4 regions of the Paenibacillus sp. J22R67 genome follow, and region 2 is predicted to be linked to each of the others. Evidence: riboswitches for the same ligand, from Rfam matches in the RefSeq annotation. Region 2 holds a riboswitch; each other region holds the start of a gene.

Region 1 (3,127 bases), on a different contig from region 2:
ACGCAGAAAAAGAAGAGGGGTTCCCTCTTCTTTCGCCCAGGCTGCTTGCCTGGCAACGTATATTGACATTGTTCCCGCTGAAACAGACGTTTACACGTTAATTTTCAGACGGCTTTTTCGGTCCTACGACATAGACCGTGTAGCCTTGCTTCGTTCCGAATTTATTGGCATAGCCATGATCTTCAAAGTAGACATCGATCATTTGGCCTTTCACACCGCTACCGATGTCCTCAGCACGACGGAAGCCAACGCCCTCAATGTAAACCCACCAACCCAGTGGGATAACTTTCGGATCAACCGCAATCGTTCTGCCCTCAGTAACCGTAGTTCCTGTATACGTCTTACCGTACCCAGGAGTACCCTCGGATTTCCCTGTCGAATCGGCTCCCGCTGAATAAGCCGTGAGCTTCACATTCTTAAGGATTTGTTTATACCCAAATGTCACACCATTCTTAGAAACTTCATCCACACTAGGGGATGATGCTGATAGAACAACAACGGGATTTTTCGTGCCAATCGACACTACTTTTTTAACACTTTGTTCTTGTACTTCTTGACCTACAACAGCTTCTGCAACTAACACGCCATCTTCGTAAGTCTTTTCTTTCTTTTTCAGAAGTACGCCCTCTTTACCTTCTTGAACGACCTGCTCTTTACCTTTAAGCAGCGATGCATCACTTTTCTTCTCCGTGTCGAATGCGATCGGCTCTGTTACTTCTTCCGTCTCTTTTTTGACACGGACGATTTTGATTTCATCGCCAGTGCTCAAAGAGGATGTCGGTTCGGGAGTCAGCTTATCGTGCTCCCCAAGTGCAATATGTAAACGTTGCAATGCACTTTCAACCGTTCTTGCAGTTGTGTAAACAGTGGTGGTCTTTCCATCAGCAGTCAATTGAATTGGAGAAGCGTGTTCGATGACGAATTTGTCCCCGCCCTTGATTGTAGCAGTAGGGTCTGCAGATATTTCATCGTGTTCACCAATCGTTATGGCTTGTTCATCCAGTAGGCGTTGCAGGACCCATTGCTTCGTATGCACAACGGTTTCTTGTCCATTCACAACCACGGATACGCTCTTGGTAGCCGTACCGTACAACAACACCAAAAACATGAAAGTCATTGCGATTGAGATTATAGCCAGGCTTAAAATCAAACGCAAGTTTTCATGCTTCCATCGCAATGCGAAGGACATGCTGGATGATCGTTTTACATGGGTCTCGCTAAAAGAGATACTGCCCACTTCTTCGGTCCTCCTTCAAAGCCTCGCCGCCAGGTTACAGCATGAATAAATTTGACGCGACTAAGGTTTTTAATTTAACTTAACGTGTCGTCCATCGGCAGCTGCTAAGAAACGGCTGCGTTCTGGTCGTCCCACCCAGCTTTGCTATTCATCATCCTATGAATTCCGGGCTGTGATTAATCGTCCGAAACAGTTAAAGGTCCTTATGGGGACAAAAAGCCAGCAAGAAGAGGACTCTTCTCGCTGGCTTAGTTTGCATAGTAAAAATACACAAATAGCACGAACGACAATCGTTACCTCTCTTACGCTTACGAGGTTAGCTGACGGATTCGGACGTGAGAGTCGCCCTACTCAGACGTAAACTTCCGTTAAACGTCCAAGATTCACCCCTGTTACTCACTCTGTTTACTTCGTCAGCGATACCGCTTTATAAGTTAACAGTGGTTCCCCCGTTCCCATAATTGGAACTCAGCGAATGGAAAAATGGCAAATTGGTTATTAAGTTATTATGAAAAGTATATTACGCTGTTAATCTCTGCCTGTAAAGGGATTGACACCTACTAAAAAGGGCTAAATCATTTAAAAATAGCTTATTTTCAAAACAAAACCACTTTTTATCTACATTTATCTCACTATAACGTACGAATACTAAGTTTCTTCGTGTTTTCACTCTTAAACTAGGCTTCTAAACTAAATTTGTTTATAATTATCAGGTATGAAACTGATGTATAAATTCCAATAATTAGATATTTAGGGAGGCACTGAGATGGGTCCCATATTACAAGTTGACTCTTTATTCGGGGGATATTTACCAAATAAGCCCGTTCTTCACGACCTCACATTTACAATTCGTCAGGGTGAAATGATGGGATTGATCGGACTGAATGGCGCAGGAAAAAGTACGACCATCAAGAACATCCTTGGACTGCTTCAACCACAAAGGGGTTGGGTAAAAATTAACGGTTTGACGTTAGCCGAAGATCCGCTGCCTTACCGTGCCACTTATGCTTATGTACCGGAAAGTCCAGAGCTATATGAAGAGTTAACCATTCGTGAACACCTGGAGTTAACCGCCATGGCCTACGGCTTAACGAAGGATGACTATCTCTCCCGTTCACAAGCGCTGCTCGAACAGTTTCACATGCAGGACAAGCTCAATTCCTTCGCAAGCCATTTATCCAAAGGGATGAAGCAAAAGGTCATGATCATGAATGCGTTCTTAATCGAACCTTCCCTCTACATCATTGATGAACCTTTTCTCGGACTCGATCCGTTAGCCATCCGCTCATTGCTGGAGTTAATGGTCAAAATGAAGCAACGTGGCGCGTCATTCCTCATATCTTCGCATATTTTGTCTACGATTGAAAAATATTGCGATAACTATGTCGTCCTGCACAAAGGACACATGGTCGCCCAAGGCGATTTAGTCGAATTACGTCAGCAAACAGGGCTCCAGCAAGCGTCACTGGACGACATCTTCTATAAGCTTGTAAAAGGAGAACTGGTATGAAAGCGATGGACATGGATACCCGTGCCCTATGGCAGAAGAGGTTTGAACATTATATGAAGGAATCCATGGGCTACCTGCAGTATGCAGCGCGCAGTAATTTTTTTGGCTTCCTGTTATTTCTTGTCATCCTTTCTTCCTATTATTATGCAAAAATACTACAGCGCCTTCCGACAGATTATCCCTATCTGTGGATCGTCCTTTTGCTGCTTGTACCTTTGTTATCCTCAAGCCCGATTCGCACACTAGCCAGAAGCGCAGACCGTATGTTTTTACTGCGTATTGAACATCAGATGGGCCCCTACTTCCGCGGCGGATTCAAGTACAGCTTGGCGCTGCAAGCCTTTTGGACATTTCTGGCATGGGTCGTATTATGGCCCTTA
Region 2 (3,127 bases):
ATGTTATTGTATTGACCGATCGATTGACCGATAAGCAGTGCGTTCGCATCTTCAAGCGTTTTACGAATATTCTCACCGCCTGGTACTTCACCTACGCCCGTATGCCCTGCACTATCCTTAAGAATGACGATATTACGTGTAAAGAATGGAGCATGAGCCCCACTAAGATTGAAGAGCATACTATCGTGCCCTGCAACTGGAATAACCTTAAGTTCGGTAATAATTGGTGTACGGGAAGTCTGGTTTCTCGATTGCTCATTTAGTAGTTCTTGTTTCATGTCTGGTCTCTCCCTCTCATTTGGATGAATACCGGTTTAATGAATGTGAAAACTAACTAGCTACCTTATGCTAAATTGTACCACGTCCTCTAGCTCCTAAGTACTTAAATACGTCAAATTCACATATTTTTGTTAGGGAATAGTATGAGCTCGCCGGAGAGGAAGTTGAAATCATGGTACATTATAAAAAAATGAAGATTGATGGTTGGGATCTATTTTTTCGCCAAGCCGGAAGTCCTTACAATCCAACAATCATCCTACTTCATGGTTTTCCAAGCTCATCCCATATGTTCAGGGATTTAATTCCTCTACTATCAGACCGATTTCACGTCATTGCTCCTGACTATCTTGGATTTGGTAATAGCAGCATGCCTACCGTAGAAGACTATTCGTACACCTTCGAGAATCTATCTATGATGATTGAAAAGCTTATTGATAATCTGTGTATTTCTCATTATATTTTGTACACCCATGATTATGGGGGTCCTATCGGATTCAGACTGGCTATTCGTAATCCACAGCGCATTCTTGGGTTCGTTATTCAGAATGCCGTGGTAAGTGTAAACGGGTTAGGAAAACCCTTTGATCTTTTCAAAGCACTCTGGGCCGATCGAAGTCCTGCAACAGAGGCAGCCTTTGCCAAGCTAGTAACCTTTGATTTTACCAAAATGCAATATGTTACTGGCGTGTGCCAGCCTTATCTGATTAGCCCCGATGGTTATTTAATGGACCAATTATTCTTGGATCGCCCAGGCAATGACCAAATCCAGCTGGAACTGGGCTACGATTATCGCAAAAACGTAGAACAATATCCCGCTTGGCAGCAATACTTGCAAACGTATCAACCTCCTACCCTGATAACCTGGGGCAAAAATGATTTTATATTTACGATAGAAGGGGCTCTAACCTTTGGAAAATTATTGAAATGTGTGGAAACTCATTTTTTATGTGGAGGGCATTTTGTTCTCGAAGAACAAAGCCAGCATGTTTCCGAGCTTATCAAGCGCTTTTTTGGCCGTATCTATACTTGAAGTTCCGTTACTTAAATTAACAAAAAAGGAGCTGCCCGCAGGCAAGCTCCTTCTCTATTGTTGAAGATAGTTAAATAGTACTGCTGCTAATGTACTCTCTGAGGCAAGGATACGGACCACTGAGGATATGCGCCATAGTTACGATAAAATTGTGATGATCCTCCAGGATTTGCGGGGAAGTACCGACACGACTGGCTAGTGATTGTTCAACCGCTAATTCCTTTTCGGAACTTAGTTGATTGAGCAGCTCATTGTTTTGAGCGACCGTTTTGCTTATTTCCATTAATGTCTGTGTTTCGACGCCTGATGGTTGGTAAGCCAAATTCGGAAATTGAATGTCGAATTCCTCTAACCGCTGTTTTAAATGAAGAATCTCGTGTTGACGTTGTAAAGAATCGTTGGATCTCTTCACTTGAATAAGATTCTTCAACCCATTGGTTACTCTCGTAAGCAGCATGTCTAGTTCCTCCTATTTTCTCTAGAAGAGAAAAAGGAAGCGAGGGAATAGAACCTCATGTAACAGGGTTCCAATTAATGTTTCTAACCTTTTCTTTCTACGCTGACGAAGTTAGCTGACGGATTCGGGTTGAAAGTTAACCCTAACACAATATATGTGTACTCACCCCAGGAAACTTGGTTCCCCCGCTTCTTTAATCTAAAGAATTAAGCGTATTTTATCAATTTACTCCAATGTTTAAAGAGAAGCAATAGTAATATTTTCTTATATCTGCTATGTCATTAGTCATGCATGCCTTTCAACCAAACTAGTATTCGATCTACTACCTCCTTATATCTTTGCCCGACTAGCAGGCCGGTGTGCGTTGTATTCCAAAGCCCCGTATATTCAGCATGGAGATGCTCAGCCGTCACCTTCCCGCGCATGTCATCCTCCTCACCATTTACTGCCTTAATAACCAAACTTGGCATATCTATCAACCTGCTGTCTATCGAAATTCCACCGTTTGATCCCAATGAATAATAAAAAGCGTTAAATGCTTTTAACGACTCCATAGCCAAATATTTTCTCTGAAAATCAATGTCATCTACCGATTCATCTATACTTGAATAATCTTCTCGGGTTGGGGCAGGCATGATGCTTCCCAGTGTCATTTGTCCTATTTCTTTGTAAGGTACAGATTCATAAACTTCCTTGCTTATACTTGTATCAATCACCACCAAGCCTACGAGTTCAACCGTCTCAGCCAGCTTCTGGCTCAATATTCCACCCATACTAAAGCCAATGAGAATCGGAGGAACACCACATTCAGCCAGTACCTCCAACATATCCTCCAAATAATCTTCGAAGGATACATTTGTCAAATCGAGCACTCTGCTCTTGTAATGTCCTCTTAAATTCATAACATAACATTGCCATCCTTTATTTATAAAGTGAGGAATGTATTTACTCCACATCCAACTGCCCGTGTAAGCACCGTGTACGAATAAAAGTGGAGGTCTTTCTGGATTTGCCTCTGGAAGGTCATCTCCCTCGAATACTTCTAAGAATAGATCATTTTCTCCGATGTATTTCACCCTATGATCTGGCAAATCTTTCGTATAATCTCTCATGAAAAGCTCCTCCTCGTTATTTAGTTTGACGTCAAACTATTAGAACAAAAAAAATTAAAAATTGTGATAAATTTTCATTAGAATTCGCAGCAATTCTTCTTTTTCTTGATCCGAGATATTAAAGTAAAATACGTCTAACATTTCTTGGGATATGGTTTCAAATACAGGCTTCAGTTCCTCCCCTCTTGGCGTTAAGGCAACATATACGACCCTTGAATCTTCGCTGTCCCTTTCCTTAGTCACATAGCC
Region 3 (3,127 bases), on a different contig from region 2:
TCATTAGTCATGAATCCGGGCATGCCGGGTCCGACGCAGCTCGTGAATTACATTTTCTACCCTCTCGGTAAACTCTTAGATCGTTAAAGGAGCACTTACGGACATGCAGATCGGCGGGAAACAATTATTCTGGATGATATTGACCATGCAGCTGGGTATGACCATTCTACTGACGATTAATCCGTCTATCCAAACTGCGAAGCAAGACGCCTGGCTTTCAACCATTTGCGCAACCGGGATAGGTGTAGGGGTCGCATTTGTTAGTTCTCGGTTGAACCTGGCTCATCCAGGGCAAACCATGATGGAATTTTCCAAGCGGTTATTGGGTCGATACATCGGCTATGTGGTCATTGTGGTATATTTGATCTTCTGGTATAGCGTGCTTGCGATCATCCTAAGGCAATATTCAGAGTTCATCGTCGCGACGATTCTGCCTAGAACTCCGATCCTTGTCCCGATTCTTGGCATGCTCCTTGTTGCGATCTATGTAACCTTCTCAGGTATAGAGGTCATTGCCAGATGCTGCGAAATTCTTGGGCCTTTAACCCTGTTTGGGATTGCAATTCCTCTTCTGCTCAGTCTAAAAAATATCCACATTAACAATATCCTTCCCATCTATGTGGATACCGGCGCGATGACAATCTTGAAGGGAGCGCTGCCGACTTCAACGTTTCTTGGGGACTGCATCCTTCTGCTCGTTATCATGGGATTTCTTTCAAAACCCCAAACGGGGGTGAAACCGGCTATACTTGGGGTGGCTGCAGCAGGTTTGTTAACAAGTATTTCGACTTTCTTAATCGTTTCTGTTTTTGGACACCTCACCGCTTCGGGCCAAACTTATCCATACTTTAATTTGATTCGTTATATTTCCTACTATGACTTTTTTCAAAATCTCGATTCCTTTGTTATCGCTATTTGGATTGTTAGTGTGTTCACTAAAGTATCCCTCTACTTTTTTATCTGCACATATGGCACAGCCCAAAGCTTTGGCCTGAAAAAATGGCGACGAATGATGTGGTTCGTAGCACCGGTTACCGCGCTTCTTACTTTGATACCGCGGGACTTTATCGATAGTTCTGTGCTTTTTCCGCAAAAAATCGCGATCCCTTTTTTCTTACCTATCCATGCGATCTGTCTGCCACTTTTGATGTGGGGAGTTGCTAAATGGAAATATAAATAAAACCCTTGGGAATTTCCCGGCTGGGAAATCTCAAGGGTTTTTCTGACTTAGTTGCTGATTAGTTGCTGATAAATTCCTGCACCCATTCTCCATTATAATAGGCAACACCGATCTTGGTGAAGTTGGGGCTCAAAATATTTTGACGGTGACCCGTGCTGTTCATCCATGCTTCCATGACGGCATCAGGTGTAGGCTGTCCTTTGGCAATGTTCTCACCTGCGTAGGAATAACGAATGCCATAAGTGCTCATCATATCAAAAGGTGACCCATAGGTCGGCGACGTATGATCAAAATAGCCGTTGTTATACATATCTTTGGCTTTGTCCAACGCCATAGCTGTAAGCGCGCTATCGCTAGTTAGCGCTTGTAGCCCAGCTTTTACCCGCTCCTGGTTAACTAACGTAACGACTTGGCTGGCATAAGCCGATTGCGCTGGCGAAGGTACAGCTGGTGTAGCAGGGGCTGGTGTCTGAGAACCGCCACTTGTACCCGTGCTGCCAGGAATGTTCAACTTCATCCCGGACCAGATCACATTGGGGTTGGCAACCTGAGGGTTCGCTTTAATGAGCGAAGTGAGACTCACGCCATACTTCTGGGAAATCAACCACATGGTATCGTTGCCTGACACTGTGTGCGTGGCGGATGCAGCCATGGCCGCGCTAGAGCTTATAAGGACACTCAGTCCAATAGCGCCGGTAACGACTAGCTTTTTGTAACGTTTCAACATAAGAAATCTCTCCTTTTTGCGGCCTGCGAGGTTAGCTGTCGGATTCGGGTCAAAGAGTAATCACCCGGCCGCTAAGATAGCGGCTTCACCCCAAAGAATGGGTCCCCCGTGCTTCCTAAGAAGCTTCGGCCTTCTAAGTTTTTGATCCATAATCGATCTTTCCGATTGTAACACGGGGTTTTCTTGAAAACATGACTCAAAATTTTCCATTGCTTTATGAAAGCGTATCCAAACCACTTCAAAAATATTTTCCAGTTACATGAATAAAAAACCAAAACTTCCACAAAATACTCACATACCAAATAAAGGAGTGAATCCAGATGGCTAGCAGTAGAAGCAATAACTTACTTGTGCAACAAGCAAAATCAGCTCTTGAGCAAATGAAATATGAGGTCGCTCAGGAACTAGGTATTCAGATTCCTCAGGACGGGTATTATGGCAACATGGCTACTCGCGATACCGGTGCAATCGGCGGGCACATTACGAGAAGATTGATTCAAATCGCAGAGCAACAGCTAAGCGGCAGCAATAACGGGAATTTTAGACGCATGTAAGCATGTAACAACCTTATGTACAGAGAAAAAGACTGCACCACCACTTCCTCCTTGGTGATCCAGTCTTTTTTGTTTTTTCAAATCACAAATTCCATAAAAACCGGAGAACGAAGCCTTCCGTTTTTCGTCCAGCTTTTCGTCTTAATTTTGGCCATCAGCCGCGGTTCCATATAAGCGAAATGATTGTCTTCTTTGTAGACTAAGCGATGCTTCACACCATCCAGTGCCTTCTGATGCAAAGGTGTTACCCCCGTCTCAATCACGCCAACAGGAATCTTCAGCCCGTTCGCTGAATCAATTGAAGCCAATAAAGCAAAGTTATTTTTCCTGTAACCAGTAATGTATACATCTGCATAAGTCCAGTTAATCACTTTTTGCCACTGCCTGGAACGTTTGTTACATTCGTACTTGAAATTCTCTTTTTTAGACTTCAAAATGATGCCCTCAAGCCCATCCTGCCGGATTTCCTCAAAATAATCCACCGCTTTACCTTCGTAAACCTTCACCTTCTTGTACCTGTTGTTCTCGACGAAAGCTTGGTCTAACAGCTCCTTACGTTTAAGCAGGGGCAATGCGGTGACATCAATTCCCTTGTATTTTAAAATGTCAAATGCACAAAATACAACGGGCGATAAATCTGTCGGATTTAAAAATCTAGCAGACATC
Region 4 (3,127 bases), on a different contig from region 2:
TGCTACAGGCACTATGATCACAGGTTCTTTCGTGCATACGCGTTCTTGCGTGATATCAATGCGCAGCTGTTTGGCTACATCATCATAGTGATTGCTAATTTTGGTTATTCCCCAAAGTAAAATCGGCGTCACAATAATAACAATCCAAGCGCCTTCGCTAAATTTGGTAATACAGAAAATAATCAAAACAGCAAGGGAAACAATTCCCCCCAGACCATTAATTACGAACTTGCCGATCCAGCCGGCCGGACGTTCTCTGAACCATTTGCGGACCAAACCGCTTTGGGCAAGGGTAAAAGATAAAAAGACGCCAATCGCATAAAGTGGAATGAGTGCATCGGTTTTTCCTTTAAAAATGACGAGCAAGATACTTGCCAAAACGCCTAACGTTACGATCCCGTAGTGAAACGACAACCGATCTCCCCGGTACGAGAACATGCGCGGGAAGTTTTTATCCTGAGCCATAATAGACGCCAGGATCGGAAACCCGTTGAAGCTCGTATTCGCAGCCAACACCAGGATCAGCATGGTGCCAATCTGTGTCGCATAATACATGATTCCACGCCCAAATGCCTGCTCCGTAACCATCGACAAGACCGAAGTATGTCCGTGCGGATCAGGTGCAATCCCATAACCCAAGCTCAGCAAGGTGACACCGCCAAAGACAATAGCCAGCAGAGTACCGAGGGAAGCCAGGGTTCTCTTGGCATTTTTGACAGATGGCGTACGGAAATGCGGCACCGCATCCGAGATCGCCTCAATACCTGTCACGGCCGAGCAGCCGGATGAAAAAGCTTTTAGAATGACAAACAATGTAAGTGAGCTCGTCATCGAGCTGGGAACCACTTGAAACTCATGCGTGTTCATGGATCCTGTCAGCATATCGAAGATCCCTTTACCAATCAGGAGCAGTATGCACAGGATAAAAAAGTACGTTGGAATCGCGAACACGGTGCCGGATTCAGAAGTACCCCGTAAATTCAGCCAAACCATCACCCAGACGAGCACTAAGGCTATGGGGACAATATAAGGCACTGTAACTGGGAAAGCCGACGTTATCGCCTGCACACCTGCCGAAATCGAAACCGCAACGGTTAACGTGTAATCAATCAGCAGTGAAACCCCAGTCAGTCTTCCCGACATCATTCCCAAATTTTCCTTGGCCACCATGTAAGCTCCGCCGCCCATCGGATAGGCCTCAATCACCTGGCGATAGCTCAAAACAAGAAGCATGATTAAAGCAATAATCGAGATTGCTATCGGCAATGAGAAAGCAAAAGCAGCAACCCCAACAGTCGCAAGCTCTAGCAAAATCTGCTCCGTGCCATAGGCTACCGAAGACAGGGCATCCGAAGATAGGATGGGCAGAGCCTTCCATACCTGCATTTTCTCAGATTCCAGCTCCGCCGATTTCAGCGGTTTACCGAATACAATCTTTTTCAGTGAGTCACTTGTCATGCTTTGAAATTCCTCCAAATAACCTAGTTTTCAGCTTGATTTCCCATTTTTAAGCGCAAAAAAACACAAGGATAGACCTTGTGCTTAGCCACATGTTCTCCTTTCTCACGACCGCTTACGAGGTTAGCTGACGGGTTCGGGCTGCGAGAAATCTGCCCTAAAGGTATCTGCCGCATGCGACAAGACGCACCTTACTCACCCCGTTGAAACCTATGGTTCCCCCGCTTTTCTGAATAGAAAATTAAGCGAAATATTCAACTGTTAACGTACGAGTTGATACTACTCTCTTATTAGCTCATAGTAAAGGAGGGAAAAATCTTAAAAAAGATTATTCCCTCCCCACATTCATTTGATAATCCGCTTACAATGGTATAATCCTTTCAGTATCTCTGATTTACTAGCTTATTGTCGGAATCATTAGGTTTTAGCGTATTTTAGTCAAATTAATTTCTCACATGACGCTTTCTTGTGGCTTGTTTTTGCTTAAAAATCATCTTTTTGCAGATGAGTGGGATACCGCCAATGAGAAATAAATAGCGGGCATCGATCATTTTTTTGAGAAATGCGGCAAGTTTACCTTTCACTTTTTTGACCTTCAGGATGCCAATAGCTTCTCCGCGACCCAGCGAGGCGACCGTCCCTTTGTAATCATAGGCAAAAGGTCGCAAGGGCTTCCCCCTCAGGGTATGGAGCAAGTTTGTTGCCGTATTATAGCCCTGCTGGACCGCGATTTGGGCATTGGCGGGGTATGGCGTGCCTTCTGGGCTCATGACAATGGAGCAATCCCCCGTAATAAAAACATCGGGATATTGCAAGGAACGCAAGTAATCATCCACCTTGACCCTGCCGCGTTGAACATGGAAGCCAGCATCCTGCAGCAGGGAATTCCCGCGGACGCCGCCCGACCAAATAACAGTGCCGGCAGGAATGAATTGGCCGTCTCCCAGTAGGACACCGCCGGGCTCGCATGCCTTAATGGCGGTAGATAATTTATATTGAACCCCTTTGCGGCGCATCACTTCCATGCCGTATTCCACGAGATCATTCGGCAGTCCTGGCGGCAAAGCGGTAGGCGATGCTTCGATATTAATGATTTGAACAAGTGCAGGGTCAACGTCAAACATTTGGCAAAGATCAGGAATCCGATCCGCTAATTCTCCAACAAACTCCGTACCTGTGAAACCTGCGCCTCCAACGACGATGGTCAAATATTCCTTATGCTTGGAGTCCAATTTATATTTAGCGAACATGTACTGCGTATGTTGGCGTATGAAGCGGACACTATTAATGCTGTTAATCGTCATCGCATACTCACGCAGTCCTGGAATACCAAAGGTTTCCGTTTCACTTCCAAGCCCCACTACCAGGTAATCGTAAGTAAGGACTTCGTCCGCCAGAACAACCTTCTTCTCCTCAGGCAAAATCTGCCTAACCGTCGCTTTAATAAAATGAATTTTCCGCTCATCGATCAGTTCCTTAATGGCTACACGCGCATTTTCATGATGATCAGTACCAGCTGCCGGCATATGCAGATGCGTCGTCATGTAGTGATAATCGTGTTTGTTCACCAGTGTGACTGCCACTTCATCTGCTTTGATCTGCTTCTGCAGCCTTATTGCGGTTACTAGCCCACCGTAGCCAGCGCCCAGAATAACTACCTTCGGCTTAC

The links. Region 2 has a riboswitch for cyclic di-AMP ahead of AC58VC_RS08400 (hypothetical protein). Riboswitches for the same ligand answer to the same signal wherever they lie in the genome.
Region 1: linked by a shared signal. The riboswitch ahead of AC58VC_RS35725 (resuscitation-promoting factor) and the one ahead of AC58VC_RS08400 (hypothetical protein) in region 2 are both predicted to bind cyclic di-AMP.
Region 3: linked by a shared signal. The riboswitch ahead of AC58VC_RS30510 (CAP domain-containing protein) and the one ahead of AC58VC_RS08400 (hypothetical protein) in region 2 are both predicted to bind cyclic di-AMP.
Region 4: linked by a shared signal. The riboswitch ahead of AC58VC_RS32410 (APC family permease) and the one ahead of AC58VC_RS08400 (hypothetical protein) in region 2 are both predicted to bind cyclic di-AMP.

Annotation. Positions count from the first base shown of each region.
Region 1 is NZ_JCAUAX010000019.1:12,419-15,545, reverse strand. Features, by position in the region: gene AC58VC_RS35725 (resuscitation-promoting factor) at 98-1,237, opposite strand; cyclic di-AMP (ydaO/yuaA leader) riboswitch at 1,528-1,721, opposite strand; gene AC58VC_RS35720 (ABC transporter ATP-binding protein) at 2,004-2,747, shown strand; gene AC58VC_RS35715 (ABC transporter permease) at 2,744-3,127, shown strand, end outside.
Region 2 is NZ_JCAUAX010000002.1:508,520-511,646, forward strand. Features, by position in the region: gene gudD (glucarate dehydratase) at 1-278, opposite strand, end outside; gene AC58VC_RS08395 (alpha/beta fold hydrolase) at 470-1,309, shown strand; gene AC58VC_RS08400 (hypothetical protein) at 1,380-1,766, opposite strand; cyclic di-AMP (ydaO/yuaA leader) riboswitch at 1,853-1,989, opposite strand; gene AC58VC_RS08405 (alpha/beta fold hydrolase) at 2,048-2,878, opposite strand; gene AC58VC_RS08410 (MarR family winged helix-turn-helix transcriptional regulator) at 2,933-3,127, opposite strand, start outside.
Region 3 is NZ_JCAUAX010000011.1:52,691-55,817, reverse strand. Features, by position in the region: gene AC58VC_RS30520 (hypothetical protein) at 1-87, shown strand, start outside; gene AC58VC_RS30515 (GerAB/ArcD/ProY family transporter) at 104-1,180, shown strand; gene AC58VC_RS30510 (CAP domain-containing protein) at 1,239-1,907, opposite strand; cyclic di-AMP (ydaO/yuaA leader) riboswitch at 1,913-2,048, opposite strand; gene AC58VC_RS30505 (alpha/beta-type small acid-soluble spore protein) at 2,228-2,461, shown strand; gene AC58VC_RS30500 (ATP-dependent DNA ligase) at 2,539-3,127, opposite strand, start outside.
Region 4 is NZ_JCAUAX010000013.1:64,290-67,416, reverse strand. Features, by position in the region: gene AC58VC_RS32410 (APC family permease) at 1-1,458, opposite strand, end outside; cyclic di-AMP (ydaO/yuaA leader) riboswitch at 1,556-1,716, opposite strand; gene AC58VC_RS32405 (NAD(P)/FAD-dependent oxidoreductase) at 1,902-3,127, opposite strand, start outside.